DNA from 3 places in the Succinispira mobilis DSM 6222 genome. Region 2 is predicted to be linked to each of the others. Evidence: a T-box and tRNA genes for the amino acid it is inferred to sense, from the RefSeq annotation. Region 2 holds a T-box; the other regions hold tRNA genes.
The links. A T-box is a leader RNA that pairs with one kind of tRNA and senses whether it is charged. The one in region 2 lies ahead of ileS (isoleucine--tRNA ligase), so its partner is inferred to be a tRNA-Ile.
Positions count from the first base shown of each region.

Region 1: it has a tRNA-Ile gene. The T-box ahead of ileS (isoleucine--tRNA ligase) is inferred to sense a tRNA for this amino acid. The anticodon was not compared.
Region 3: it has a tRNA-Ile gene. The T-box ahead of ileS (isoleucine--tRNA ligase) is inferred to sense a tRNA for this amino acid. The anticodon was not compared.

Region 1 covers NZ_KB913028.1:232,700-239,282, reverse strand. The annotation lists rRNA gene SUCMO_RS0101155 (23S ribosomal RNA) at 1-1,340, shown strand, start outside; rRNA gene rrf (5S ribosomal RNA) at 1,425-1,541, shown strand; tRNA gene SUCMO_RS0101145 (tRNA-Ile) at 1,577-1,653, shown strand; rRNA gene rrf (5S ribosomal RNA) at 2,004-2,120, shown strand; gene SUCMO_RS0101135 (hypothetical protein) at 2,208-3,152, shown strand; gene SUCMO_RS0101130 (MerR family transcriptional regulator) at 3,348-4,181, opposite strand; gene SUCMO_RS0101125 (MATE family efflux transporter) at 4,620-6,008, shown strand; gene SUCMO_RS0101120 (nucleoside triphosphate pyrophosphohydrolase) at 6,394-6,583, shown strand, end outside.
Region 2 covers NZ_KB913028.1:1,628,970-1,641,252, forward strand. The annotation lists gene SUCMO_RS0107720 (DUF1292 domain-containing protein) at 1-206, opposite strand, end outside; gene ruvX (Holliday junction resolvase RuvX) at 308-721, opposite strand; gene SUCMO_RS0107730 (IreB family regulatory phosphoprotein) at 748-993, opposite strand; T-box leader at 1,146-1,365, shown strand; gene ileS (isoleucine--tRNA ligase) at 1,408-4,203, shown strand; gene SUCMO_RS0107740 (glutamate-5-semialdehyde dehydrogenase) at 4,255-5,502, opposite strand; gene proB (glutamate 5-kinase) at 5,566-6,705, opposite strand; gene obgE (GTPase ObgE) at 6,724-7,992, opposite strand; gene SUCMO_RS0107755 (SLC13 family permease) at 8,087-9,307, opposite strand; gene SUCMO_RS0107760 (bile acid:sodium symporter family protein) at 9,684-10,607, opposite strand; gene SUCMO_RS0107765 (OadG family transporter subunit) at 11,012-11,143, shown strand; gene SUCMO_RS0107770 (sodium ion-translocating decarboxylase subunit beta) at 11,192-12,283, shown strand, end outside.
Region 3 covers NZ_KB913028.1:1,946,554-1,958,836, reverse strand. The annotation lists gene carB (carbamoyl-phosphate synthase large subunit) at 1-2,062, shown strand, start outside; gene SUCMO_RS0109350 (dihydroorotate dehydrogenase electron transfer subunit) at 2,067-2,837, shown strand; gene SUCMO_RS0109345 (dihydroorotate dehydrogenase) at 2,828-3,757, shown strand; gene pyrF (orotidine-5'-phosphate decarboxylase) at 3,779-4,501, shown strand; gene pyrE (orotate phosphoribosyltransferase) at 4,501-5,073, shown strand; gene ccpN (transcriptional regulator CcpN) at 5,211-5,867, shown strand; gene SUCMO_RS0109325 (pyruvate, phosphate dikinase/phosphoenolpyruvate synthase regulator) at 5,864-6,679, shown strand; gene SUCMO_RS0109320 (LptA/OstA family protein) at 6,669-7,178, opposite strand; gene dnaG (DNA primase) at 7,350-9,140, shown strand; gene rpoD (RNA polymerase sigma factor RpoD) at 9,187-10,776, shown strand; tRNA gene SUCMO_RS0109305 (tRNA-Ile) at 10,838-10,912, shown strand; gene SUCMO_RS0109300 (tRNA (adenine(22)-N(1))-methyltransferase) at 10,986-11,669, shown strand; gene SUCMO_RS10710 (Nif3-like dinuclear metal center hexameric protein) at 11,656-12,283, shown strand, end outside.

The DNA of each region.
Region 1 (6,583 bases), 1.4 Mb from region 2:
CCCCACACTGTCAAGAAAAGCTTCTAGCGAGACAAGTGCCGCCCGTACCGTAAACCGACACAGGTAGGCGGGTAGAGAATACTAAGGTGCGCGGGAGAACCCTCGTTAAGGAACTCGGCAAAATGTACCCGTAACTTCGGGAGAAGGGTAGCCATAAGAGTAAAAGTCAGAAACGACTTAAGCTTAACGTGGTCGCAGAGAAGAGGCCCAAGCGACTGTTTACCAAAAACACAGGTGCCTGCAAAAGCGAAAGCTGAAGTATAGGTGCTGACACCTGCCCAGTGCTGGAAGGTTAAGGAAGGATGTTCGAGTAATCAAAGCATTTGACCGAAGCCCCAGTGAACGGCGGCCGTAACTATAACGGTCCTAAGGTAGCGAAATTCCTTGTCGGGTAAGTTCCGACCCGCACGAAAGGTGTAACGATTTGGGCACTGTCTCAACGAGGGACCCGGTGAAATTGAAATACCTGTGAAGATGCAGGTTACCCGCGACTGGACAGAAAGACCCCATGGAGCTTTACTGTAACCTGACATTGAGTTTTGATACATTATGTACAGGATAGGTGGGAGTCAGAGATGTATGCACGCCAGTGTGTACGGAGACGACGTTGGGATACCACCCTTAATGTATCGGAATTCTAACTGAAAGAGTAACGACCTTCAGGACAGTGTCAGGCGGGCAGTTTGACTGGGGCGGTCGCCTCCTAAAAAGTAACGGAGGCGCCCAAAGGTTCCCTCAGCGCGGTCAGAAATCGCGCGAAGAGTGTAAAGGCAGAAGGGAGCTTAACTGCAAGACAGACAAGTCGAGCAGGTACGAAAGTAGGGCTTAGTGATCCGGTGGTACCGAGTGGAAGGGCCATCGCTCAACGGATAAAAGCTACCCTGGGGATAACAGGCTAATCTCTCCCAAGAGTCCATATCGACGGGGAGGTTTGGCACCTCGATGTCGGCTCATCACATCCTGGGGCTGTAGTCGGTCCCAAGGGTTGGGCTGTTCGCCCATTAAAGTGGTACGTGAGCTGGGTTCAGAACGTCGTGAGACAGTTCGGTCCCTATCCATCGCGGGCGCAAGAGATTTGAAGGGAACTGCTCCTAGTACGAGAGGACCGGAGTGGACGAACCGCTGGTGTACCAATTGTTCCGCCAGGAGCATAGTTGGGTAGCTACGTTCGGAAAGGATAAACGCTGAAAGCATCTAAGCGTGAAACCAGCCTTAAGATGAGATCTCTCATAGAGTTAATCTAGTAAGACACCTTGGAGATTACGAGGTTGATAGGTTGGATGTGTAAGTAGAGTAATCTATTGAGCTGACCAATACTAATATGTCGAGGGCTTGACTTAAACAAGAAGAAATATATCTCGTGGTAAAAAAATTAATCTGTGAAGTTTTGAGGGAGTTTACCAATTGGAAATTCACCTCGATAATCTGGTGGCGATAGCTAAGAGGATACACCTGTTCCCATACCGAACACAGTAGTTAAGCTCTTATACGTCGAAAGTACTTGGCTGGAGACGGCCTGGTAGGATAGATAGTTGCCAGTTAAGCCTTACGTTTATACGTAAGGTTTTTTACTTGGGGGCCTATAGCTCAGCTGGTTAGAGCGCACGCCTGATAAGCGTGAGGTCAGTGGTTCAAGTCCACTTAGGCCCACCATTTTTAATTGAATATGTTAGCTAATTTTAAGGTTTAAAAACTGGCGACTATTATGAATCCTAAGTTTTAAGCAGTTAGTGCTAAAACAGTTACTTAGTTGTTGCTTAACGTTTAAAGAATTACTAATTGAGTTTAAAAAAACTTACTTTAGCTAAAACTTTAACAGCAAAAAAAGTTGCACTCTTGTTATTTTAAAGTGGGGCTATTTTTATTTAGCTGGCAGTTAGCGACGAAAAAAGTTATTTTTTAAACTTAAAAACAAGAAAGATAAATTTGAATGGATATGCTATATCCTGACAAATTTTACATAAATACTGTGCTGTGTCTAAGTTTTAGGCAGCACAATTATATCTGGTGGCGATAGCTAAGAGGATACACCTGTTCCCATACCGAACACAGTAGTTAAGCTCTTATACGTCGAAAGTACTTGGTTGGAGACGACCTGGTAGGATAGATAGTTGCCAGTTTTTAAAGCGCTACACAATCGTGTAGCGCTTTTTAGTTTTTAATATAAATAAAATTATGATATAATTTTATAAAAAAGAGGGATGATTATGCCGATTATAGATTTTCGTGAAATTCCCGAGGCACATTTAGCATCAGGATTACAAGATACGTTCGAATTATTCGCAAGAGATTTTTTTGTTGATATTTTTAAATTTAAAATTATTTCAGAGCCAAGCAGAGGTGCTGATGGCGGAAAAGATTTATTGGTTTCTGAAAGTCACCAAGGAACATTGTCAGCAAGTAGTTTTACTTGGTTAGTTAGTTGTAAACATAAAGCACATTCAGGTAAGACTATCACGAGTAATGATGAAAATAATATTAAAGATAGATTATCAGAGCATAAAGCAAATGGATTTATTGGTTTTTACTCAACGCTACCAAGTTCTGGATTAAATAATCGTTTTGAAAGTTTTAAATCTGAAAATAGAATAGAAATATTTGATAGAGAAAAAATTGAAAAATATATATTGGAGCACAAAAGATATGAACTATTTAAAAGATATTTCCCAAAGTCATATAAAAGATGGATTGAAATAGATGGTAAAAATATCCCTTCGAAAATTTTTGATTCTTACCAGCCACTGTCTTGTATAGTATGCGGTAAAGATTTATTAAAGGTGGAACGCAAAGAAAACGTTAATCATGGGATAATAGGAATGGTAATTGATTCAGATACTGAAAACAACAAATGTACAGAATGTTATGTTGCCTGTATAGGAGAATGTGATAGAAGAGCTCAAGCGTATTATTGGCAAAATGGTAAAATCACTGCTTGGGATGAGCTAAGCGATTTATTAATTCCAACGATCTACATAAGGAGATACATGGCATTGATTAATCAGCTCCAATCAGGTGAAATGGAGATGGAAGACAAGGCGTTGGAAGATTACAAAAAAATTCTTTTGTGTGTATCACAATATGTGTTTCGACATCAATCAGCAAGAGAAATGGAAAGAGTTAAAATTTTGGCAGGTCTGCCAGATGGCATATAATAGGGAAATTTTTCTTCAAATAATGTAAAAAATAATAAAGAGTATGTCAGGCAGGAGTGAGAATACAGAAATTCTTACTCCTGCTTTAAATTTATCTAGCTAAATTTTTGCAAAACAGATCTGATAAAATCTAGTTTTTAAAAATTTGTCAGTGTTATTAAGTTGTTTAAACGCTTAATAATAACGGTTATTGCTCTATTTAGATTGGACTAAAATTTGTACGGATATTTTCATCAAATAATGGTCATAACCTTTAACAGATAGATCATCTAGCAAAACATCTTCATAAAATTCTGGAGCTAGTTGCATTTGGCGTTCCTGAGCATAAGCTAAGATTTTTTGATAACCCTCGGCGATAGTTTGTTCTTGGCAATTAAGGTAATAACTAAGATAGTTACCAGCTGGTTTTATGGCAACCGGGATTGCTGTGTTTAAATTTAAAATGCGCGTGTAAAAATGACTGTAAGTATAGTATTTAGCTTGTTGCAAAGCTGCATAAGAAAAAATTCCCCCGATAGGATAAGGACTTAAAACATTATAGGCATCACAATAATTAATATGATTATACAAAGATATTGCTAAATTTTTATCTTCTTCAGTATTGTAGGCGGGAGTTTTTATTAAGTACTCGACGTCTAAGTTTTCTTCTAAAACAATATCTTGAGGGAAATTAAGTATTTCTTTAGTTAGCTTAATTTTTTGTTCCAAGAATTCATGCGTTTGTTGCAAAGTGACAATTTTTTTAGCTAATTTTAATTTTTCGCCACTTAAAAGTTGGATTAATTTTTCAGGGCTACGTTCTTTTAAATAATCTTTTATTGTTTTTAAGGGTACATTTAAATCGCGCAAAATAGTAATTACTCGAAAAACTTCAATTTGCTGAAAGGCGTAGTAACGATAATTATTGTTTAAAGTTAGCTCAGGCGAAAAAATTCCGACTTTATCATAGTAAAATAAAGTATGTTTGCTAACTTTAACTAATTTGGCAAATTCACCTGTGGTAAAATATTGGCTTAATCTATTTTCCATTGTAATACGCTCCTTGTTAAACTACTTCCTAGAAACATGGCGACCAATACCAGCATTTACGCAAACTATCCCCAGACTTTCTAGTATTGATTGGCAATACGCCAAAATTAAAGATTTTAGGCAAGTATATTAGTTGCCACGTTCCTATTTAGATCATGTGTAGATGGTAATTTTGGCATTCACGCTTTCTTAAGTTTAGGTTTTTAACTTCACGATAAGATAGCAGCAAGCAGACCGATTTTGACTATAGTGGAATACTTTAGTAATGACTGAAATTAGCTTTATACTCAAATATTGGACAGAATTCTGGCCATATTATATCAGCAATCGAATTATGCTCTTGAAAAAATTTTAACTTTTTTCAAAAGAGCCTTGACTATAGAGTAACTCTATAGTTTATTATGAAGCTTGATCCAAGAAAACACAAGGAGATATACTATGTTTTTACAAGAAAATCAAGCTATTAAGGCTGAAAATCATTTAATGGAACCAAGCGATAAGGAACATACCCAGCTTGAAATTCCGATTAGCTTAATTAATTTACTACGTTTTGCAAGTCCTGCGATTATAATGATGTTATTTATTGCTTCCTATACAATTGTTGATGGAATTTTTGTAGCTAACTATCTTGGTACGGAAGCTTTAGCTGCTGTTAATATTGTCTTCCCCTTTTCTTCCATAATTTTTTCGCTGGCAATTATGCTATCAACGGGCGGAAGTGCTTTAGTGGGGATCAAATTAGGTTCAAAAGCAGAATTGCAAGCCAAGCAATATTTTACTTTACTGTTAGTAAGCGCAGCTGGAGCTGGAATTTGTTTAAGTGCTGGGGCCTTAATTTTTCGGGAACAAATTTTAAGTTTTTTAGGCGCTGAAGGCGCAACTTTAGCTTATGCCCAAACTTTTTTTACAATCACAGCCAGTTTTGCGCCAGTGGTAATTTTGCAAATTTTATTTGAAAATTTTTTTATCACAATTGGTAAAGCTCGTGTTGCTTTGGGATTAACTATTGTAGCTGGCTTAGTAAATGCCGCTTTAGATTATTTATTTTTAGCTGTTTGGGGGTGGGGAATTGAAGGTGCAGCCTTAGCAACGGCCGCAGGTTCATTTTTTCCCGTAGCATATGCTTTATATTATTTTACCAACCAACAACAGTTACTGGCTTTTGTTAAACCAATTTGGGAATGGGCGATAATAAAACAAGCTTGTTTTAATGGTTCTTCGGAGATGATCAGCCAACTATCGGGTGGTATCATTGCGCTATTGTTTAATATTATTTTGCTGAAACTATTTGGAATAGCCGGTGTGGCAGCAGTAAGTATTGTTTTATACTCAGAGTTTTTAGTTTTGGCCATTTATTCAGGTTTCTCTATGGGGATAGCACCTTTACTTAGCTATAACTATGGTGGCAAAGAGCGCTTAAAAATTAAAAAATTGGTTAGATTAGCGTTAGGAATAGTATTGTTGCTCTCTAGTGGTATTTATGTCTTACTCAATTTTTTCACAGGTAATATTGTAGCCCTATTTGTGCCGATAAACAGTGAAGTTTATATTTTAGCTAAACAAGGATTAACAATTTTTGCAGTAGGGTATATTTTAGCTGGGGTAAATATTTTTGCTGCGGCCATGTTTACCGCTTTTGGTAATGGACGCATATCAGCAATCTTAGCTATTTTACGTACTTTTGTTTTTATTGTTTTAGGTTTGTACGTTTGGCCAAAAATAATAAGTGGCATTGGGGTGTGGCTGGCCGTACCTTGTGCTGAATTACTGACAATTATTTTTACAATTTATTATTTACAAACAAACCGTAAGCGCTACTCTTATTAGGAGAAATAAATATTATTAACTTCAACTGCTTAAAATTGTCAAAGATAAGATAGAAGAATAAAATGCCTTTGGTCGTTACTTTAGATAATGACTAAAGGCATTGTTTTTTAGGGACAACGTATAGAGGAGATTTTAAAAATGTCTTATAAAGCTTATTAACAAAAATTCTGTTATAGTGTATTGTCCATCAAGGAGAAAATTCAAGTAAGTCAAATTGTAGACCTTCTGAAGATATAATTAGTAGGCTGGAATTGAGAAATCGAAACTTGCTTGCGCGATTTGAAGAATCGTCGTTGCGGAGAGATAAAAAGTATGATGAATTGAAATTGGCTATAGAACGTGACTATGTCCGTAAATTTTGGATGTCATTTAGGGGGTAGGGAAAATGGCTAGTACAATTGTACACAATAAGCTGGTAAGAGATAAAATTCTAGACATTATTGCAGTAGCTGGTAAAACATATCAAGCTCATATAGCGGATGACAGGGAGTACCAAGAGGCACTGTATGCAAAAATTATTGAAGAGTTAAATGAATTCAAAGAAAATCCTAGTATTGAGGAAGCTGCAGATATTA
Region 2 (12,283 bases):
ATAGCTTCATCTTCTTCAGCTTCACAATCACACTCTTCATGTTCACAAGTTTGCAATGGAACCAAAATCGCATATTTATCTTCGCCTACAGCAAAAATTTCTTCCTCAACATAGTAAAATTCATTGCCTTCTTCGTCTGTTATAACAACCACATCTTGGTCTTGCATTTCCATTTCATCCACAACGCTATCTTTATTGTCTGACATCGTACACCTCTTCTATCTTTTTTTTGCAGAATACCTAAGTTCTCTACTTGAGTTCATTGTATATTATAAAAAAATTACTGTCAATAAAACATTTTAAAGTTTTAAAGTTGCCTATCCAAATAACCTTGTAAAATTATTACAGCTGCCATTTTGTCGATAACTTTTTTTCTTTTATCACGTCTTACATCAGAGCTTATTAAAATTTTTTGTGCTTCCATAGTCGATAAGCGTTCATCCCAATAGTGGTACTTAATTTGTGGGAATGCGTTTTTTAGTAGCTCAGTAAATTTTTCTACTATTACACAACGTTCCCCAATACTACCATTCATATTTTTGGGATAACCTACCACAATTTCACTGACATCATACTCTGATATTAATTCTGCTAAACGAGCTAAATCTTTCACATTGCCAACACGGCGAATTACTTCTATACCTTGGGCAATCATTTTTGTAGCATCGCTTATCGCAATCCCAATAGTACGATCGCCAACGTCTAAAGCCATTATCTTCAAATACTTTCCCCCTCTAAAATTGCTGGTCAATCTTTTAGATAATCTTTTAACAAGTCTTCTAAAATTTCATAACGCTCGACTTCCCGTAGTTTTGTTCGCGCATCTTTATAACTAGTTATATAAGTTGGGTCGCCAGATAATAAGTATCCTGCTAATTGATCTACAGGATTGTAACCTTTCTCTTGCATAGAACGGGCAACTTCAATCATTATCTCTTTTACTTCTTTTTTATTTTTATCATGCCTAAACATCATTGTTTCTTGTATATTCAATGTCTCCACTCCTTTACAATCCACTTGCTTGTAGTTTATCACAAATTTTAAAAATTCTCTACAAAATATTTGCACATCCAGCGTTTTTTTCTTATTGAGAGATTGACTATTGCCCGCAATTATTGCTATAATAATTGTGTTTTTACATAATGATATCAGCAATGATAGAGACAGTACTTGTAAATCATAACTATCCAGCGAATTAGGGGCAGTGTAAGCCTAATTTTTTATCTTACAAGGAAAATCACTCTTGAGCTATAGACTGAGTAATATTTTATTAGGTCTAATCGTTTTACATACGTTACAATGTATCAAGTGGCTTATTTCATAAGCTAACAGGGTGGTACCGCGGGTATAAGTCTCGTCCCTATGGGGATGGAGGCTTTTTTATTTTATGGAGGTGTATTTATAATTATGTCTACGGAAAAACTAGATTATAGCAAAACATTAAATTTACCAGTTACTGACTTTCCTATGCGGGCTAATTTACCAGAGCGCGAACCGGAAATTTTAAAACACTGGTATGAAAAGCAAGTATATCAAGAAAAACAAGCCCTACATGCTGGTAAAGAAAAATTTGTTTTACATGATGGGCCACCATATGCCAATGGTAATATTCATATTGGCACCGCTTTAAATAAAATTTTAAAGGATATTATTGTCAAATATAAGTATGCTCAAGGATTTGACACACCCTATGTGCCTGGTTGGGATACGCACGGGATGCCTATTGAACATGCGGCCATCAATAATTTGGGGTTAAATCGTCATGAACTTGATCCTTTAGTATTACGCAATGAATGTAAAAATTATGCTTTAAAATGGCTCGATACACAACGCGATGATTTCAAACGCTTAGGCGTTCTCGGTGATTGGGATAATCCTTATATCACGCTTGTGCCTGAATATGAAGCTGAGCAAATTAAAGTTTTTGGCAAAATGGCTAAACAAGGCTATATTTACAAAGGTCTTAAAGCTGTTTATTGGTGTACTTGTTGTGAAACGGCTTTAGCTGAAGCAGAAATCGAATACGCTGAACAAAAATCGCATGCTTTATTTGTCAAATTCCCTTTAAAAGATGCAAAAGGCATTTTACCACCTGGATTAAGCGAGAAAAAAGTTTTTGCTGTAATTTGGACAACAACCCCTTGGACTCTACCAGCAAATGTAGCTATTGCTATTAATCCCGAATTTGAATATAGTTTTGTAGCTTCAGAAGATGGTGAAGAAGTTTATCTTATGGCCAATGAGCTTATTGGGCAAGTTCAAAAAGAGTGTAAAACAACGTTCACCACAATTTTTAGTATAAAAGGTGATAAACTGGAAAGTATGCTCTTTCAACATCCATTTTTAGAACGTGAATCACCAATTGTTTTTGCTGATTATGTTACCTTAGATACTGGTACTGGTTGTGTTCACACTGCTCCTGGTCATGGTCAAGAAGACTTTGAAACAGGTATGCGCTATAAGCTACCTGTAATTAGTCCTGTAGACAAATCAGGTAAATTTACAAAAGAGGCCGGCGATTTTGCCGGGATGTTTGTCTTTGATGCCAACGTACCAATTATTAAACATTTAGCTCAATTAGGCGTACTATTAGGCAAGGGTACTATTCGTCACCAATATGCACACTGCTGGCGTTGTAAATCGCCAATTATCTATCGTGCTACGGAGCAATGGTTTGCTTCAGTAGATGGTTTCCGTGACGCAGCTTTAGAGCAAATAACTAAAAAAGTTGAGTGGATTCCCAGTTGGGGTGAAGATCGGATTCGGAATATGGTTGCGGATCGTCATGATTGGTGTATTTCCCGTCAAAGAGTGTGGGGAGTTCCAATTCCAATTTTCTACTGTAAAGATTGCCATAAACATTTAATTACAGACGAAACAATTACGGCTATTTCTGAGCTTTTCGCTAAAGAAGGTTCCGATGCTTGGTGGTCTAAAACTGCGGCAGAAATTTTACCAGCAGGCACCACTTGCGAATGCGGTTGTGCAGAGTTCGAAAAAGAAACTGATATCATGGACGTTTGGTTTGATAGTGGTTCTAGCCATAAAGCTGTACTAACTAAACGACCTGAACTTCAATGGCCAGCTACTTTATATTTAGAAGGCAGTGATCAACATCGTGGTTGGTTCCAATCTTCCTTGCTAACATCTGTAGCTACCGAAGGTGTTGCACCTTACAAATCAGTTTTAACTCATGGCTTCGTAGTTGATGGTGAAGGCCGAAAAATGTCTAAATCCATTGGCAATGTTATTTATCCTCAAGAAGTTATTCAAAAATATGGCGCTGATGTGTTACGTTTGTGGGTGGCATCAGCTGATTATAAAGCAGATATTCGAATTTCTAACGATATTTTAAAACAATTATCAGAAGTTTATCGTAAAATTCGCAATACTTTCCGTTATATTCTAGGAAATATTGCTGACTTCAATCCTGATCAAGATGCCGTTGCTTTTGAAGAAATGACCGAACTTGACAGATGGGCCTTAATGCGACTTGAGCAAGTTAAAACTAAAGTTACTAATGCTTTTAATGAATATGAGTTCCATGTTTTGTACCATACTATTCATAATTTCTGTACAATCGACTTATCTTCCTACTACTTAGATATTTTAAAAGATCGACTTTATGCTTCTACGCCAGACAGCCTTGAACGTCGTTCTGCTCAAAGTGCCATGTATGAAATTTTAGTGGATTTAGCAGTAATGTTAACCCCCATTATTTCTTTCACTACAGAAGAAATGTGGCAATATTTACCTAAAAAAGCAACCATGCCAGCTACCAGCATTCAAATGATGCCTTGGCCAGTTGCTAAAGCCGAACGACATGATGTAGCTTTAGAAGAAAAATGGGCAAATTTCATAGAAATTCGCAATGAAATTACTAAAGTTTTAGAGGCTGCTCGTCGTGCCAAAACTATTGGTCATTCCTTAGATGCCAAAGTAGTTTTATATGCCACTGGTGAGTCTTATAAATTATTAACTACGGTGCAAAATCAATTAGCAAACTTACTTATTGTCTCTCAAGCTAAAGTTTGTGAAGGCACTGATTCTACGGCTACAGCCACAGCTTTAGCTGATTTACAAATTAGTGTTCTCGCTGCTACCGGAGAAAAATGCGAACGTTGTTGGATTTATTCCGAAGAAATCGGACAAAATCTAGCACACCCAACGCTATGCCCACGTTGTGCAAGTGTTGTAAAATAATAATTCAAAAATCACAAAAAAGTTCGGCAGAAACCTTTCTGCCGAACTTTTTTATCTTATTTGCCCATTTCCATTGACTATGTATTTTATACTTGTAAGTTCACTCAAACCCATTGGTCCACGCGCATGCAATTTTTGTGTACTAATTCCTATTTCCGCGCCTAAACCAAATTCAAATCCATCGGTAAAGCGTGTTGAAGCATTAACATAAACCACTGCCGCATCAACACGTTTCTGAAATTCTTGTGCATTTTGGTAGTCATTAGTTACTATCGCCTCTGAATGTTTTGTTCCAAACCGCTCAATATGTTCTATAGCTTCTGCTAGATTCTCTACAATTTTAATTGAAATAATCAAATCCAGATTTTCTGTAGCAAAACAAGCATCATCAGCTAATTTTGTTCCTGGAACTTCTATTAGTCCTTGTTCACAAACTTGCACTTTCACATTTTGCTGTTGCAGTTTTGCAACAATTACAGGTAAAAAGTTTTTCGCAATATTCTTGTGAACTAATAAAGTTTCCATAGAATTGCAAACTGCGGGGCGGGATACTTTTGCATTTATAACAATATTTTCAGCCATAACTAAGTCCGCACTGGAATCTACGAATACATGGCATACCCCAACCCCTGTTTCAATAACAGGAATAGTGCTATTTTCAATCACAGTCTTTATTAATCCAGCACCTCCCCGTGGAATAATTACATCAATATACTCATTTAATTTTAAAAGATAATTTACCGCCTGCCGATCAGTATAAGCAATAAAGGTTATTAATTCCTTTGGCAAACCTTTTGTTATTAAACAATTTTGCATAATTTCTACTAGTGCTGTATTAGAATTAATCGCTTCGGATCCACCACGCAAAACTGGCAAATTACCTGACTTAAGACACAAAGCAATCGCATCTATCGTAACATTAGGACGTGATTCATAAATAATACCTAAAACTCCCAAAGGAACTCGCACTTTATTAATTTGCAAACCATTTGGTAAAGTTTTTCCCGATATAACTTCCCCGATTGGATCAGGCAATTTCATAACCTGCCTTATCCCTGTTGCCATATCCCTAATCCTATCCGAAGTTAGCCGTAGTCGGTCTTGCATTGCAACACTAACTCCTTTTTCAGCAGCTTGAATTAAATCGCGTGCATTGGCCTGCAAAATATATTCTATCTCTAACTCTAATTTGTCAGCCATTGCACCTAATAGTTCATTTTTTTGCAAAGTTGACATATTAGCTAAAATATTAGCCACATTACGTGCTTTTTTCGCTTGTTGCTTAATTTGTTCTAACATAGAAAACCTCCTGCAACTACTTCATTTTGTTAAAGCAGGCCGCAATTTGCGACCTGCTAATTTTTAAACTAATATAACCATATTATCGCGATGAATTACTTCTTCATAAGCTTTATGACCTAATAATTTTTCCACTTCTGAACTTTTTAACCCTTTTATCATCTCTAATTCTTGAGAATTAAAGTTAACCAACCCACGCGCTATCTCTCTACCAAAAACATTATAGATGGGTACGGTAGCACCTATATCAAATTTGGCTTCTACTGAAACTATTCCCGCAGATAATAAACTTGAACCTCTTTCAATAAGTGCTTTTTCGCACCCTTGATCTACTATTATTTTTCCTTTAAGCCTGGCTCCGAAAGCTAACCAACGCTTACGAAATTGCAACTTAGTTTCTTTAGGTAAAAATATAGTACCTAAATCTTCTCCTTGCATTAATTTCGCAATAATATCTTTTTGTTCACCACTAGCAATAAGCATACTAATCCCTGAATTTACAGCAATTTTAGCCGCCTGAATTTTAGTTGCCATACCGCCTGTCCCAACTGTACTTCCAGCACCACCGGCTGATTTTTCAATTTCTATTGTTATGTCAGTCACTTCTGCCACCAATTCAGCATCAGGATCTACTTGTGGATTAGCTGTATATAAACCAGCAATATCTGACAGGATAATCAAAACATCGGCATCAACTATACTGGCTACAATAGCAGATAAAGTATCATTATCGCCAATTTTAATTTCATCAACTGCGACCACATCATTCTCATTAACAATAGGAATAACTCCTTGAGCCAACAAAGCCATAAAGGTATTTTTACAATTCGTATAACGTTTTCTATCTACTGCATCAGCTTTAGTTAATAGAATTTGGGCTACAATCTGTCCATAATCAGCAAAAATCTTCTCGTAAGTATGCATCAAAATACCTTGACCTACGGCAGCCGCTGCCTGTTTTCCCGGAATTGTTTTCGGTCTCTCGCTTAAGCCTAATCTAGCAACCCCAACCGCAATAGCACCAGAGGAAACTAGTATAACTTCTTTGCCTTGATTTACCAAATCAGCTATTTGCCTGGCTAAATTTTCTATTTTAGAAAAATTTAATTTTCCTGTCTTATGTGTCAAGGTACTGCTACCAATTTTTATAACAATTCGCTTGGCACTAGATAAGTTTGCTCGATTTATTAACACACCTACCACAATCCTTCTATTGTTAATTTATGGTCTATATTCAAAAACCATATCTCTAATTCTAACACTATCCCCTTCTTTAACGCCCTTAGCTTTAAGAGCATCTTCAATTCCCATATTGCGCCAAATCACTTGGAATCTAGTTACAGCTTCTTCATTATCGAAATTAGTCATAGCTACTAAACGATCTATAGCTTTACCAACCACTAAGAAATCAGCATCTTCACAGTCCGTTAAAATTTCAAATTTATCGGGGTCTTCTTCTAAGTTTGCAACTACGACATCTTCTGGTTCTTCCACAAAATTTTCCAACATATGCAAAGCTGCAAACATTGCTTCTTGTAAACCTTCACCTGTTGCTGCTGAAACTGCAAAAACTTGAACCTCCTTATCTTTGATGTGTTCTTTAAATGCACTTAAATTTTCTAAAGACTCAGGAAGATCCATTTTATTAGCCAAGACAATTTGTTGACGCTGTGCCAATTTTTGACTATATAAGGCTAATTCTTTATTTATTTTTTCGTAATCTTCAATTGGATCTCGTCCTTCCTGCCCAGACATATCCAATACATGTAATAAAACCTTCGTTCTTTCAATATGGCGCAAGAAATCATGTCCCAAGCCCACACCTTGGCTAGCCCCTTCAATTAAACCGGGAATATCTGCTAAAACGAAACTCTTTTCGGCATCTAATCTAACCATCCCTAATACTGGTGTCAAAGTAGTAAAATGATAAGCTGCTATCTCTGGTTTTGCCGAAGAAACCTTAGATATAATACTAGATTTCCCTACACTAGGGTAGCCAACTAGTCCAACATCAGCAAGCAACTTTAATTCTAGTTGTAACATATGTTCCTCGCCGGGTTCACCTTTTTCTGCAAAAATAGGTGCTCGATTTACACTATTAGCAAACTTAGCATTACCACGTCCTCCACGACCACCTTTTGCAATAATACATCTTTGTCCATTTTCTTTTAAATCTGCTAATATCATTCCGCTTTCAAAATCTTTTACTAAAGTACCCAGGGGAACTTTAATTATTATATCTTCTCCCGCGGCACCATATTTGTTGCTAGTACCACCTTTTTCGCCATTTTCTGCCACAAACTTTCTCTTATAACGAAAATCTATTAAAGTATTAATATTTTCATCTGCCAAAAAAATTATATTCCCACCTCGGCCACCATCGCCGCCACTGGGACCACCTTTCGGGATATACTTTTCTCTTCTAAATCCTGAATGTCCATCACCACCAGTTCCTGCATGCACAAAAATCTTCGCTCTATCAATAAACATTAAACTACACCTATCCTTTTAATATTAAATTCACACTTTTTAAAAACTAGTTAAATTACCTTAAACTACATTATACCTTAAAAACAGCTACAATTCAAAGTTTATATAACATTTTAAAATAAGCTACAATTGTTAAAACAATAGTTAGGGGACAACCAATTTTAAAATATTCCCCAGCCGTTATCTTAATATTTTTACCTTTAGCTATTTCCACTACTATTAAATTAGCCATTGAACCAAATAAAGTTAAATTCCCTGCAACTGTTGAAACTAAAGCTAAACTAGTCCACCAAATTTCTGTATCGGAACCAGGAATAAAATTTTTCAAAAGTAACACAGCTGGTACATTGCTAACTATATTGGAAAGAACAACTGTTAGTCCAATAAAAAATATAAAACTATCTTGTAAAGTACTGCTTAAATTCTTTAATAACAATTCTAACAGACCACTTTTTTCAATACTACCAATTATTGCAAACAGTCCAACAAACATGATAAGTAAATTAAAATCAATGCCTCGATAAATTTTATTCGGATTAACTCGTCGAGTTAAAAGCAATAAACTCGCCCCCAATAATGTCAATATCAATAAATTGTGCCCCAACATATAGCCAACAACAATACCCAGTAAAACAAAACTACTCTTCAGCAATAAATATTTATGATAAAAACAATTACTCGCTTTGTTAAATACCACTACTTTTTTTAAACTAGCCCGATATTGAAAGGCAATCCAAAAATAACTTAATACTAACCCTAATAACACAATCGGCAATGTTTCAGAGATATAAAAGCTAAAAGATATTCCTGATAAACTGGCAACTAAAATATTTTGCGGGTTGCCAATCAAGCTACCTGCACTCCCAATATTTGATGCAATAGCTAGTCCGATTAAATGTGGTTTTGCTGCTACCCCAAAATTATTGCAAACCATAATAACAATAGGTGTAAACAATAGACATACGATATCATTAATTGCTATTGCTGATAAAAAACCTGACATTATAATTACAGCTAGCAATAATTTACGTTCACTATTTATATGCGTATTCAATAAATTTCCAACCAGCTCAAACATTCCTGCCAACCGTAAATTGGCGACAATCACCATCATACAAAAAAGAATCGTAATAGTTTGAAAGTCCACAAAACTTACCAACTCTAAAAAATCATTAATTTTTGTACATAGTAAAACGGAAACCGCGATAAGAACACTACCAGTTCTATCAACTCTAAAAAGCGGACTTTTACCTAAAGTGAAAATTATCAAAACGAAAATCATGACCGCTAAAACAATTAACTGTTCTGATTGCAATATTAAAATCTCCTTATTTGCTTTTGCTTATTCAAAAATTTTTTTAAATTTATCTAGCTATTTTATCATCTTCACATATAAAAAAACAACAGTGTTTGGCAAGTTTATATAAGTATTTTAAAGTTCCTAAGCAACATCTGCTCTTCTTTAATTAAAATACTTATCCACTTGTCAAACACTGTTTAGTTAAAATTAGCTATTTTTTATATTTTTTTCTTTAAAAGATAGACACTGCTGATTCGATAAATTCTTAGTAACCCGACAAGGAATAATCTTGGATTTAAATCCCATAGCTCGGCAAGCATAAGGCATATTCTTATCCCAAGTTATTTGAAAATATCTACACCGATAGCACAGTTCCAATTTCTTCGCCATTTTATTTGTCTCTTTTTGCCCAATAGCCTGCTAACATTGAACCAGAAATATTATGCCAAACACTAAAAATTGCACTAGGCAATGCTGCTAAAGGATTTAAATGTGCCATCGCTAAAGCTGCACCCAGTCCAGAGTTTTGCATTCCAATTTCAAATGACATTGTTTTACAACGCCGATGATCAAGTGAAAACAAATATTTAGAAACTAAATAGGCAATAAAATATCCCAATAAATTATGCAAGATTACGCCGATTACGACAACTCCAGCTACAGTAGAGAGTCGCCCAGCACTAGCAGCTACTACTGCTGATACAATTGCAATTATCGCCCCAACAGAAACCAATGGTACAGCGTCAATCAAAGCTTCGACATATTTAGCAAATAATTGTCTTAATACTACCCCTAAAATAACTGGTATCAAAACAATCTTCACAATATCCACAAATAAAGCCCATGCATTAATGGGAATAAATTTCCCCCCTAATAACAAAAACAAATATGGTGTAACAAACGGAGCCAGTAAAGTTGTCACAGAGCTCATCGTAACAGACAAGGCCACATCACCTTTTGCCAAAAATGTCATTACATTTGAAGATGTTCCGCTGGGAACACAACCAACTAAAATAAAGCCTGCTGCAAGTTCTGGGCTCATATTTAGGCCCATCGCTAAACCAACACCAATTAAAGGCATAATTATAAATTGCATTACAACACCAATAAGCACATCTTTGGGACGAGTAAAAACAGCAGAAAAATCTTGTTTTGTCAAAGTCAAGCCCATACCTAACATTACTATCCCTAGTAATACGGGAATATGTTTGGCTATAGGTTTAAAGGTCGCTGGAAAATAAAATGCCGCAACCGCAAAAACAATAACCAACAAGGCGAAACTTTTGTTTATAATTTCAGTTATATTTTTTAACACGTGCTACTTCCTCCTTATTTTTATATTTTTTTTGTTAATACATTAATAATAATATAATAATTAGAAAAGATAATCAAGCGAAAAATATAACACAAGGTTTATTTAAATTTCGGGACTAAAGTCCCTATTGCTAATTTATGTCAGACTGTTATAATACTTAGCGGAATTGTTTTTTTTTAACGCTAAATTCACTGAAAATTCTTTCAATTAAAAAACTAAGTTAATTGTTTTTTTAAGTTAAATAATGCCTTACTTTACTTAAAAAAATTGTTTTTTATTTGTTTTTTATAAACATGAAAGTTCAGAGGTGATTTTGCAAGGCAAGTTATCTTACAAGGAGGCTGATGCCAAAATAACAATTTTAAGTTATTCATTTTAATTTATAATCCAGAGGAGGATTAATTATGGACGGAGCAGCTACAACTAACCCTTGGTTAATTGCATTAATTAACATGACTATAGTTTTCGCTGTACTAGGAATGCTTGGTGTGGTTATCGGATTCATCAACAAAGTGGATCCTACAGCAAAAAGATAATCTCATTAAAGTATCAAATTCACTAACAGTATAAGGAGATGTAAAAGAATGGAAGCTTTTTCAATCGCATTAGCGTCAGTTTGGTCTGACAGCGGTTTCACAGCATTTACTGGTGGTAATGCTATCATGGTTGTAGTAGGGATACTATTACTTTACATGGCAATTGGTAAAGGTTTTGAACCACTATTGTTATCACCAATAGCTTTTGGTTGTATTTTAGGTAATATGCCTAAAACAGGTTTTACAACTGATCCCGGAGTTATGCAAGTTATTCTTTATGGTATTCAACATGAAATCTTCCCACCACTTATCTTTTTAGGTGTAGGCGCTATGACAGACTTTGGTCCATTGATTGCTAATCCTAAAACACTTCTTTTAGGTGCTGCAGCTCAAGCTGGTGTATTCGTTTCTTTAATTGGAGCTATGCTTCTTGGTTTTAACGTAAAAGAAGCTGCTGCTATCGGTATTATCGGTGGAGCAGACGGCCCAACTGCTATTTATTTAACAATGAAGCTTGCCCCACATTTACTTGGCGCAATTGCGGTTGCTGCTTACTCTTATATGTCACTAGTTCCACTTATTCAACCACCTATCATGAAACTTTTCACTAGTGAAGCTGATAGATGTATCGTTATGGAACAACTTCGCCCAGTAACTAAATTTGAAAAATTAGTATTCCCTGTAGTCGTAACTATTATCGTAAGTTTGTTGTTACCACCTGTAACTTCTCTTATCGGGATGTTAATGCTTGGTAATATATTTAGAGAATCCGGCTGTACACAACGTCTTTCTGAAACATCAGAAAATGCGTTGATTAATATAGTAACAATTTTCTTAGCAACTGGTACTGGTTTGACAATGGCTGCTGAAACTTTCTTGACTCTTGACACAATTTTAATTATTTGTCTTGGTCTTATTGCTTTCTGTGCTGGTACTGCAGCAGGTGTTATTTTCGGTCAAATTATGAAAATCGCTTCTGGTGGTAAAGTAAACCCACTTATCGGTTCAGCTGGCGTTTCTGCTGTACCAATGGCAGCGCGTGTATCTCAAATCGTTGGTCAACAAGCTAATCCTTCAAACTTCCTTTTAATGCATGCTATGGGACCAAACGTAGCTGGGGTTATTGGTACAGCTGTAGCA
Region 3 (12,283 bases), 320 kb from region 2:
GGCCATAGAAAGAAATATTGAAGCGGGGCTGTTAAAGGCTGTGCGTTCTTTAGAAATAGGTTTGACCCATTTGCAATTGCCAGAATTAGAAAAATTAGCTGACCAAGAGCTGTTTGCTAAAGTTGCAGAAATTACGGATGAACGGATTTTTGTAATCGCGGAAAGTATGCGTCGTGGTTTAAGCATTGCTGAAATTCATGAAATAACTAAAATTGATAATTTCTTTTTGCAAAAATTCCTTAATATTGTAGAAATGGAAAAAAGTTTAAAAGCAAGTGGGTTTGATGCGAAATTAATTAGAAAAGCTAAAAAAATGGGTTTTGCGGATGTAACAATTGCCAACTTGCTAAACTCGACAGCGTTAGAAGTAAGAAATTTTAGGAAAAATGCGGCGATTATTCCTACTTATAAAATGGTAGATACTTGTGCAGCGGAATTTGAGGCCTTTACACCATATTATTATTCGACCTATGCTCAAGAAGATGAAGTAGCGGTGAGTGAACGAAAAAAAGTATTAGTGTTAGGCTCAGGGCCGATTAGAATTGGGCAAGGCATAGAGTTTGACTATTGCTCGGTACACTCAGTTTGGGCTTTAAAAGAATTGGGATATGAAACAATTATTATAAACAACAATCCGGAAACTGTAAGTACAGATTTTGATACTTCGGATAAATTGTATTTTGAACCTTTAACCCTAGAAGATGTTTTAAATGTTATTGATAAAGAACAGCCCGAAGGGGTAATTGTCCAATTTGGTGGGCAAACAGCTATAAATTTAGCCGGTCCTTTGGCAGCTTGCGGGGTTAAAATTTTAGGTACTAGTGTCAACAGTATTGATATGGCCGAGGATCGAGAACGCTTTGAAGAGTTGTTGACAGAGTTGAATATTGCGCGTCCTAAAGGTCGAACGGTAACTAATATTACGGAAGCACTTAGTGCCGCAGCTCATGTAGGTTATCCAGTTGTGGTGCGTCCGTCTTATGTTTTAGGTGGAAGAGCGATGGAAATTGTTTATAATGATGAAGAATTACATCATTATATGTCTTATGCCGTAAAAGCTTCGGCAGAACATCCGGTTTTAGTAGATCACTATATGCAAGGTACCGAAGTAGAAGTTGATGCGATTTGTGATGGTACAGAAGTTTTAATTCCAGGGATTATGGAACATATTGAGCGGGCAGGAGTACATTCTGGCGATAGTATCGCTGTATATCCACCTAAGAATTTATCGGAACGTATTATTGCTAAAGTGATTGATTATACCAATAAATTGGCCTTGGGCTTAAAAGTCCAAGGGGTTATTAACATCCAATACATAGTAAAAGATGAACAATTGTATGTTATTGAGGTGAATCCGCGCTCTAGCCGTACCGTACCTTTTTTAAGTAAAGTTACTAATATTCCAATTGTTAAATTGGCAACTAAAATAGCTACAGGCAAAACCCTTAAAGATTTAGGCTATAAAAGTGGCCTTTGCATGTTCCCAGATTATTATGCGGTAAAAGCACCAGTGTTCTCGTTTGCAAAAATGAATTTAGTTGATATATCTTTAGGGCCAGAAATGAAATCCACTGGCGAAGTTATGGGGATTGACCGCTATTATTCGCGGGCACTGTATAAAGCCACTATTGCTTCAGGGATTAATATTCCGCATGAGGGGGCAATATTGTTTACTGTCGCAGATCGCGACAAAGAAGAGGCTGGTGTTTTGGCTCAAGGGTTTGAAGAGCTAGGCTATAAGATAATTGCGACTAAAGGAACGTCAAATTATTTTAAAAGCTTAGGAATAGTTTGCACTGAAGCGGTTAAAATTAGTGAAGGCACACCAAATTTATTAGATGACATTAAAGCTGGAAAAATAAATTTAGTGGTAAATACTCTAACTTTAGGCAAACAATTAGAAAGAGATGGGTTTAAAATTCGCCGAGCTACAGTGGAGCACGCTTTGCCATGTTTGACCTCAATGGATACGGCTAAAGAAGTAATGGGCGTAATTGCTAATATGCGTCGCCGTCGTTTAATAAGCGTTATGGCGATGCAGGACTTTAACTGGGAGGTGTAAACTGTTGAAAAAAATTATCGAAGCAAAAGTAGTTAAACAAGTAGAAATTGGACCACAAGTTTATAAAACTGAGGTTTATGTGCCGGAATTGGCGAGCATAACTTTGCCAGGGCAGTTTGCACAATTAAAAGTTAAAGGCGCGCAACAACCATTGTTGCGCCGTCCAATTAGTGTAGCCGATGTTGATGGTGATGCTAAGACTCTAACTTTTATTTATAAAGTATTAGGTGAGGGCACCCAAGCACTCAGCTTGGTACAAGTTGGCGAATATCTAGATATTGTAGGTCCGTTAGGTAATGGCTTTAATTTAACGGCAAAAAAACCCTTACTAGTGGGGGGGGGCCTTGGGATTGCGCCTTTAATTTATCTTAGCAGAGTTTTTTGTGGCCTGAATACAGAAGTTTTATTAGCCGGTCGGAGTGCACAAGAATTGTTTTGGCAAGATTTGTTTACGGCAAGTTGCAAACAAATTCACATAACTACAGATGATGGTTCTTTAGGTGTGCAAGGCAATGCTTTAGCGCTATTACCGGAGTTGTTAGCAAGTGGAAAATACGATGCAGTATATACCTGTGGGCCAGTTAAGATGATGCAAGGTGTGGCTAAATTGGCAATTGAACAGGGAATTCCCTGCCAAGTGTCGTTAGAAAAATACATGGCTTGTGGCATTGGCGCTTGCTTATCTTGTTCATGTGCAACGAAAAGTGGCAAGCGAGTAAAAGTTTGTACAGACGGACCAGTTTTTCCGGCTGAAGAGGTGATAGAATGGGATTAACAGCGGCTCAATTACAACGCTTAAATACCGAAATCGTAGGCATTAATATGCCGACGCCAATCATGACGGCTTCCGGGACCTTTGGTTGGGGTGTAGAATTTGAAGATTTTTTGGATTTAAATCAAGTGGGCGGAATTGTTGTTAAGGGCACAACTTTAAAACCGCGTGCCGGTAATTTTGGACAACGGGCCGTAGAAACTCCGGCGGGAATGTTAAATTGTATTGGTTTAGAAAACCCCGGTGTAGAGGCTTTTTTACAAGATATTTTGCCTAAACTAGGAAAATACTATAGCCCGGTAATTGTAAATATTGCTGGCAATACGCCCGAAGAGTATGGGGAAGTGGCAAAATACCTAGATGTACCAGGTGTTGCGGCGATTGAATTGAATATATCTTGTCCAAATGTTAAAGAAGGTGGCATTGCTTTTGGGGTTTGCCCTGATAGTGCTAGCAAAGTTGTGCGGGCTGTAAAACAAGCAGTTAGTAAACCCGTTATAACTAAACTATCACCGAATGTTACGGACATTGTGGCGATGGCGCAAGCCGTGGAACAAGCTGGGTCCGATGCTATTTGTATGATTAATACTTTAGTAGGGATGAAAATTGATATTCATAAACAAAAACCAGTTTTGGGAAATGTGATGGGCGGTTTGTCTGGGCCCGCAATTAGACCTGTAGCTGTACGCATGGTGTATCAAGTGGCTCAAGCAGTGCATATTCCGATTGTTGGCATGGGTGGAATCATGACGGCTGAAGATGCAATTGAGTTTTTTTTAGCGGGAGCTAGTGCAGTAGCTGTGGGCACGGCTAATTTTGTTAATCCGAGTATCGCTCAAGAAATTAACTATGGAATTTTAGCGTATTTAGATAAATATAACTATAAACATGTGCAAGAATTAGTTGGTTTGGCTTGGCAATAAAAACAGCTTAGGAGTAAAAAAATGATTTTAGATAAAAGATTAATTGTGGCCTTAGATGTGCCGAATATGGCTAAGTTGAGTAATTTAGTTATTGGACTTGGTGAAAGCGTAACTTATTATAAAGTAGGCATGGAACTTTTTTATAGTTGTGGTGCGGAAGTAGTTAGATATCTTAAAGGCAACGGAAAAAGTATTTTTTTAGATTTAAAATTACATGATATTCCTAATACGGTGGGCAGTAGTTTAGCAGCATTAACGGAATTGGGCGTAGATATGCTTAATGTTCATGCTACCGGTGGTTTTCAAATGATGCAATTTGCGGCACAAACTGTAAAAGCACGTGCGGCTGAACTAGGAATTAAAGCCCCGAAATTAATTGCCGTAACGGTGTTAACTAGTATTTCGGCAGAAGAATGGCAAGAATTGAATTATGCTGAAAGCATTAGTGCGCAAGTAATTCATTTGGCGAAATTGGCTAAAAAAGCCGGCTTGGATGGAGTTGTTGCCTCGCCACAAGAAGCTGCGGCAATTAGAGCAGCTTGTGGTGAAGAGTTTCTTATTGTAACGCCAGGGATTCGTCCAGCAGGTAGTGAATTAAATGACCAAAGTCGTATTGCTACACCGAAAGCTGCCATAGAAAATGGCGCAACTCATTTAGTTATCGGTAGACCAATAACTAAGGCAACGGATTTAAAGCAAGCGGTACAAGATATAGTTAAGGAAATGCAGGAGGCGAAGAAATAATGCAAGAAACAGAAGTATTGGCCTTATTAGAGGAAACACAAGCAGTTATGCATGGACATTTTTTGCTAACGTCAGGACTTCATAGTCCCATGTATGTTGAAAAATTTAATGTGCTACAACATCCGAAATATACAGAAAAACTTTGTCAAGCTTTAGCAGCTAATTTCGCTCAAGATCAAGTTCAACTGGTTGTGGGACCAGTTACGGGGGGGATTTTGCTAGCCCATGAAGTTGGGAAAGCTCTAGGAACTAGAGCAATATTTACGGAACGAGAAAATGGAAAAATGACTTTGAAACGTGGCTTTGAAATTCCTGCAGGCACAAAAGTTTTAGTTGTAGAAGATATTGTTACTACGGGTGGTTCAGTTTTTGAAGTACTAGATGTTATCAAAGAACATGGTGGTGAGGTAGTTGGGGTCGGTTTACTTGTTGACCGCAGTGGTGGGAAAGTTGATTTTGCTGTTAAAACCAAAGCCCTATTAACCTTAAATATTGAAACTTATCCAGCGACAACTTGTCCGATGTGTGCTCAAGGACAAGAATTTACGAAGCGTGGTAGAACTGGTAAATAAACAAAAAGAAAAACATCTTAAAGACTAAATTAATAACTTTAAGATGTTTTTCTTATTTTTATTGAATAATAAAGAGGATTTTTCCAAAAAGTAGCGTATTATTATATTTAGATATGTAAAGCTGATTAAGCAAGGAAGTGAGAACAATTTCATTAACAGAAAGACAAAAGAAAATTGCAGAAATGGTTAGAGAGCGAGGACCAATAACTGGAGAAAGTATTGCGCAAAACTTAAATGTGACTAGGGCTGCCTTACGTTCTGATTTAGCAATCTTAGTAATGAGTGGCGTGCTTGATGCTAGACCGAAAGTAGGTTATTTTTACACTGGTAAGAACAACCTGAGCATGCTTACGGATGAATTAGCTAATTTATGTGTGCGGGATATTCAATCCGTTCCAGTAGTTTTGCAAAATAACAAGAATGCTTATGATGCGATTGTAATGATGTTTTTAGAAGATGTTGGCAGTGTATTTATATTGGACGAACATTCTTTTTTATGTGGTGTAGTATCACGCAAAGATTTATTAAAAGCCTCCTTAAATAACAAAGAGGACTTGAGTAAAACTCCGATAGTAATGGTAATGACCCCATTATCAAAATTAATTGTAACTACAACAGATGAACCGATCGCGGTAGCGATAAGAAAAATTATAGATAACGAAATTGATGGTTTGCCAGTGGTGAAACAGGTCGGTAAAGAAAAAAAGTATGAAATTGTCGGTCGGCTAACTAAGACAAATTTGAGTAGATTATTATTAGATTTAGCAGAAGGAAGAGGGAGGTTTTTATCATAGATAAATTACCAATAATATATGCAGTATCTGATTCAATCGGCGAAACCGCAGAATCGGTGGCCAAAGCTACTGCGAGTCAATTTAAGCCAGGTACTTTTGATATTGTACGTGTACCTTATATGGAGAGCACCGAACAATTAGAAAAACTAATTATCGAGGCTAAAACGCAAAAAAGTGTATTGTGTTATACGATGGTTTCTCCGCTTTTACGTGAGTTTGTAGCGGCCAAAGTTGCCGAACATGGAGTAATTGCTGTAGATATTTTGGGGCCAATGCTGAATAATGTGCAAAAAATATCTGGACAAGAACCCAAAAATAAGCCCGGGCTAGTGCATGCGTTAGACCAAGACTATTTTCGGCGGGTGGAAGCTGTCGAGTTTGCCGTGAAATATGATGATGGCAAAAATCCTTGGGGATTATTGAAAGCCGATGTAGTAGTTGTAGGCGTTTCTAGAACCTCAAAAACACCTTTGAGTATGTATTTAGCGCATAAGCGAATTAAGGTTGCTAATGTGCCTTTAGTACCTGAAATTATGCCGCCAGAAGAATTATTTAAAATCCCAGCCAACAAAATTGTCGGCTTAATTATCAATCCTTATAAACTAAATGAAATTAGAGCGGAAAGGTTAAAAACTATGGGTTTGGCAGATGATTCTAGTTACGCAGATGTGGTGCGAATTAATGAGGAATTAGAGTATGCTAAAGGGATAATGCGTAAAATTCATTGCATGGTAATTGATGTGTCTAATCGAGCTATTGAGGAGACTGCGAATATCATTATTGATCATGTACGTAAAAATTCTAAAGAGTGAGTTCACCAGAATTAATATTCAAGGTTGCCTTTTCCACTTGCTTTTCTTGACCATGTTCTTGAATTCGCACATTTTCCTCAAAGATGGCTATTTTGGTATTCCAGTTAAAATAGCCTTTACTGGAATTTATTGCCAAGTTTGCCTCGGAAAAGGCTACATTGCCAGTTAAAAAAATTTCTTTGTCATTTATTTTGGCAAGTAAAGAATCACCCTTTAACATTAAACTAGCATCGGAAAATTCAATATTGCCTTGCGCAACAACCTCCTGTTTTACTAAAGAGTATTGAGCATAGTCGGCACGAATATGGCGATCTTTGTGAGTTATTTCAACATCGCCTTTAAGAGTATAGGTTGCTGTTAAAATGTTGAAATTTTTCTCTTGGGCTATGATTACTGGTTTGGGCTTATCAGAGTTTGATTCTGCCCCAACAGTGGGATTTGCTTGAAAACTAAGGAGCAGGGCGAAAAACGTTAGTACAAATAGGAGTTTTCTTAACATGAGGTTACCTTCTTTCTTAATTGATAATATATCCTTTATACTATGTGTTTGCAAATAAAGCAAGTTATTTATAAAAAAAACTAAATGAAAAAAAGGATATTGTGATTATATGTAGAATATAATATAATATAGGTTTGAAGTTAAAATTTATGTTAACACAAGGTGCTTACTATGCAGGAGAATAAATTTAATGAAGTAGTTTTAGCAGTAAAAAGGCAAATTAGCATCGTAAATGTTATTGGCGGTTACATAGCTTTAAAAAAGAAAGGTAATAAATTTTGGGGTTGCTGTCCTTTTCACAATGAAAAAACAGCTTCTTTTACTGTATCGGAGGAGAAAGGTTTTTTTTATTGTTTTGGTTGTCATGCTGGTGGCGATGCAATTAGTTTTTTAATGCGTATTCGACAGTTAACTTTTGCTGAAGTTATTAAAGATTTGGCCGAGCAATTTAATATTCCCTTACCTCAAGAGATATCAGGTGTTCAACAGGAAAAACCCGATACGTTAGAACTGGCAATGCTGCAGGCCAATAAACAAGCCTTAGTTTTTTACAAAAGGTGTTTATTGGAAACAAACCCGCAAAGTGCTAAGGCCAGAGCCTATTTGCAAAAAAGAGGCATAAATCTAGAAATTATAGAAAAGTTTTCCTTGGGTCTTAGTAGTGATAATTGGCAAGATTTGTACAATTTTTTAAAGCACAATAAATGTTCAGATGATTTACTCAAACAAGTTGGACTAATTGGTCAAGCACAGAGTGGACGCTATTATGATAAATTTCGTCAAAGAATAATGATTCCTATCTTTAACAATAAGGGCGAGGTTATTGCGTTTGGCGGACGAGTTCTTGTAGACACTGATAGCCCTAAGTATTTAAATTCACAAGAAACTAAAGTCTTTAATAAAAGAAAGACTCTATATGCTTTGAATGTTGCTCAAAGCGAAATAAAAAAGCAAGGGTTCGGCTTGCTAGTTGAAGGTTACATGGATGCGATAAGCATGCATACTTATGGATTTAATAATACAGTAGCTAGCCTTGGTACTGCTTTTAGTATAGAACAAGCACGTTTGTTAGGGCGCTATGCACGCAAGGTTTTATTTGCCTATGATAATGATGTAGCTGGAATTCAAGCGACGATTCGGGCGATCGACATTGCGCGTGAAAATTTTTTACAAGCAAAAGTAGTGTTGCTTGCCCCGGCAAAAGATCCAGATGAATTTTTACAAAAGTATGGTAAACAAGAACTAGAAAAACGCATTGAAAATAGTGTGGATGCAGTTGTTTATCAAATAGAGCAAACTATTAAATTAAATCAGAACAATAATAGCTTACAAGAGAAAGTAGAAATTTTAGCTAAGGTTTTAGAGTTTGTCAAAAAATGTGAAAACTCACTAGAGATAGATAGCTATTTGCAAACTATTGCTAGTGGTTTATTAATTGATATAGCTATTGTGAAATCAGAATATAATAAATTAGTTGGTAAGAAAGAAAGCTTTAGTGAACCCAAATTTAAAAATAAACAACCGCTACCTAAGACTTTAACTGCAATTGATTTAGCGCAGCGGCATATTATAAAAATAATCTTAGAAGATGTCAGTATTTTAGATTATGTGACGGCACAATTATTGCCAGCCGACTTTGAACAAAAAGTTTTAGGTGAAATTTTTATGACGGCTCAGATTTTAAGTATGGACAATAAACTGGCTATTGATAGTTTATTAAATAAATTATCAAGTGAAGCCCAAACACAGTTATTGGCGATATTAGCAGAAGATATTCAATTTGCTGATGCCATTAAATTAGTTGACGACTGCATTAAGCAGATTAAATATAGCAAATTAGAGCAAGAATATAATCGGCACTCACAATTGGCAGTTGAATATGAAAAAACAGGGGATGAGAGGTTTATTAATGAATTGCAACAGGTACAAGAAATTAGAAAAAAGCTCCAAAAGTTCTTTTGAAAGGAATAGAACTTGGAAAATATAATATTTCAAGGGAGGTGTTTATATGTCGGACAAAAAGGCGTCAGCAGAACAATCGAATCATGTTAATGAATTGATAAATAAAGCCAAAAAAAACGGTGGGGTATTAACATATAAAGAAGTAATGGATAGTATGCAGGCTGAAGACCTTGGTGTGGAAGAAATGGAAGAAATGTACGACTTGTTTAATACTAAGGGAATTGAACTTATTGAAGATAACGATGACTCAAGAAATAAAGCTGAAAATGTCGTACAAGATGCTTTAGACGATATAGACCTCGATATGTCTATTCCAGAAGGGGTAAATATAGATGACCCTGTACGCATGTATTTGAAAGAAATTGGTCGAGTACCGTTGCTTACTGGTGAAGACGAAATTAGACTGGCTCGCAGAATGGAAAGAGGTACAAAAGCTAGTCTGGCGTTAAAAAAAGATTTGAAAAACACTGCTGAAGAAACAAACTTAGAACCAGCTATAGACCTGCAAGAAACTTTAGAAAAACTATTGTCGCTGATTGAATACGAAGTAGGTATAGCTGAATCACGAGAAGTGGATCTTTTAGCTAAAAAATTGATGATGAATTATACTGAAAATGGCCAAGTGTCGCATTCGGAAATTCAAGGATTTTGCTTGGAGCTAACCAAAGATGAATTGCAACAAGTACTTAGACAGCTGCGAGCTAACAATGTTTTAATTGTAGAAGATAAACCTTTAATGCAGGCGACAATTGACGAAGCTGCCAATCCAGAGTGCCATTTGCCAGAGATTCGCACTTTATTAATAGCACTTGATGGCTATTTTGGAGATGTAAATGGTAGTTATGAATTTATTCAATTTGAACAATGCAAAAATGAATATAAAAGAATCTTGAATTTATTAATTAAACAAGGTGAAAAAGCTAAAAAATATTTATCAGAGGCAAACTTGCGCTTAGTAGTAAGTATTGCTAAAAAATATGTTGGGCGAGGCATGTTGTTTTTAGATTTAATTCAAGAAGGTAACTTGGGTCTAATTAAAGCAGTAGAGAAGTTTGACTATAGCAGGGGATATAAGTTTAGTACTTATGCGACTTGGTGGATTAGACAAGCAATAACTAGAGCAATAGCAGATCAAGCTCGTACTATTAGAATTCCCGTACATATGGTCGAAACGATTAATAAACTAATAAGAGTTTCAAGAATGTTATTGCAAGAATTAGGCAGAGAACCTTTACCAGAAGAAATTGGTAAGGAAATGGATATCTCGGTTGAGCGGGTGCGTGAGATAATGAAAATTGCTCAAGAGCCTGTATCTTTAGAAACACCAATTGGTGAAGAGGAAGATTCGCATTTGGGGGACTTTATAGAAGATCATGATGCACCAGCTCCAGCGGATGCAGCTACATCTATTTTGCTTAGAGAGCAAATAGAAAGTGTTTTAGAAGCGCTGACGCCTAGAGAAAAGAAAGTTTTGCAGTTACGTTATGGTTTAGAGGATAATCGAGCAAGAACATTGGAAGAAGTTGGTCAATTCTTCGGTGTTACTAGAGAAAGAATTCGACAAATAGAAGCAAAAGCTATTAAAAAGCTTCGTAATCCTAGCAGAAGTAAGAAACTAAAAGATTTCTTGGACTAATTTGCTTGACAAATACAAATAAATGAATTAAAATATTTATTGTTGACGTTATTGTCGGCGCGGGCCTATAGCTCAGCGGTAGAGCAACCGGCTCATAACCGGTTGGTCCCTGGTTCAAATCCAGGTGGGCCCACCAACTTAACTATCAAGCGGAGTCAGAGTGACTTCGCTTTTTTTTATCCAATAAATTTGACAACGAGGTGGTAAAAATGCTGAATAAAAGATTAGCATGTATTGCAGCTTGTGTGCCGAAAAACTCTCGTGTGGTGGATGTGGGATGTGATCATGCCTATTTGGCAATAGAGTTAATTGATAGAGGGATTGCCTGCACAGTTGTGGCCAGTGACATTGTTGCTGGGCCAATAGCTGCGGCTCGAAAGAATATTCAAAATAGAGCTTTGCAAGATAAGATAAAGCTAGTACAAGCTAATGGTTTACAGGGTGTGCAAAAGGATGAAGTGGATTGTGTTATTATAGCTGGTATGGGGGCCGGTGTTATTATTGATATTCTAGAAGCGGGACAAGACGTAATAGAAGAATGTAATATCCTGGTGTTGCAACCGATGGTTGGGATAGAATTACTTAGAAAGTGGTTAGCAAGCCATTCTTGGCAAATTGAACAAGAATATTTAATAGAAGAAAATGGAATTATTTATGAAATTTTAGTTGGTAAACCTGCTTCAAAGGCAGTTGAACTTAGTTTAGCAGAATGTTATTTGGGTAAATTGGAAAAACAAGAACTTTTCCCACGCTATCTTGAACAGTTGATAAAAAAACAAGAAAAAATATTAGCGGCACTGGATAAAGCTAAGTGTACGGAACAAATCGTTCAAAAGAGGAAAAAAACAGCAAGGATCTTACAAATTCTGCGGGAGGCGTATGATGAAAGTTAAGGATATATATCAAGTTTTAGATAAAATAGCTCCGTTTGATACCGCCTATGATTATGATAATGTAGGGTTACTAGTAGGTGATGAAAAGCAGACTGTGCAAGGGATTTTATTGGCCTTAGATTTAACGGAAGCAGTAGTCGCTCAGGCTATAGCAACTAAGAGTAACTTGATAATTACACATCATCCATTGATTTTCAAACCCTTAAAAAAAATTGTTCAACAAGATTTTGCTGGAAAATTAATCAACAGCTTGATTAAACAAGAAATATCTTATATTGCGATGCATACGAATTTAGATAGAGCTAGTAATGGAGTTAATGATGTTTTGGCAGAAGTGATTGGCCTAGAAAACGTACATACGATAACAGAAGAAGAGCGCGGCTCTTTGGTAAAGCTCGCTGTTTATATTCCGCGAACACATACAGAAAAATTGTTGGCACTATTGGAAGAACAGGCCATAAGTTTTTCGGGAAAATATGCAGCTTGTTCCTTTACTAGTAGTGGGTTAGGCCGCTTTAAACCTTTACAGACAGCTAACCCATATTTAGGAGTTCTAAATATTATGCAAGAAGTTATTGAGGATAAGGTGGAATTTTTAGTGCCGAAGCAAAAAA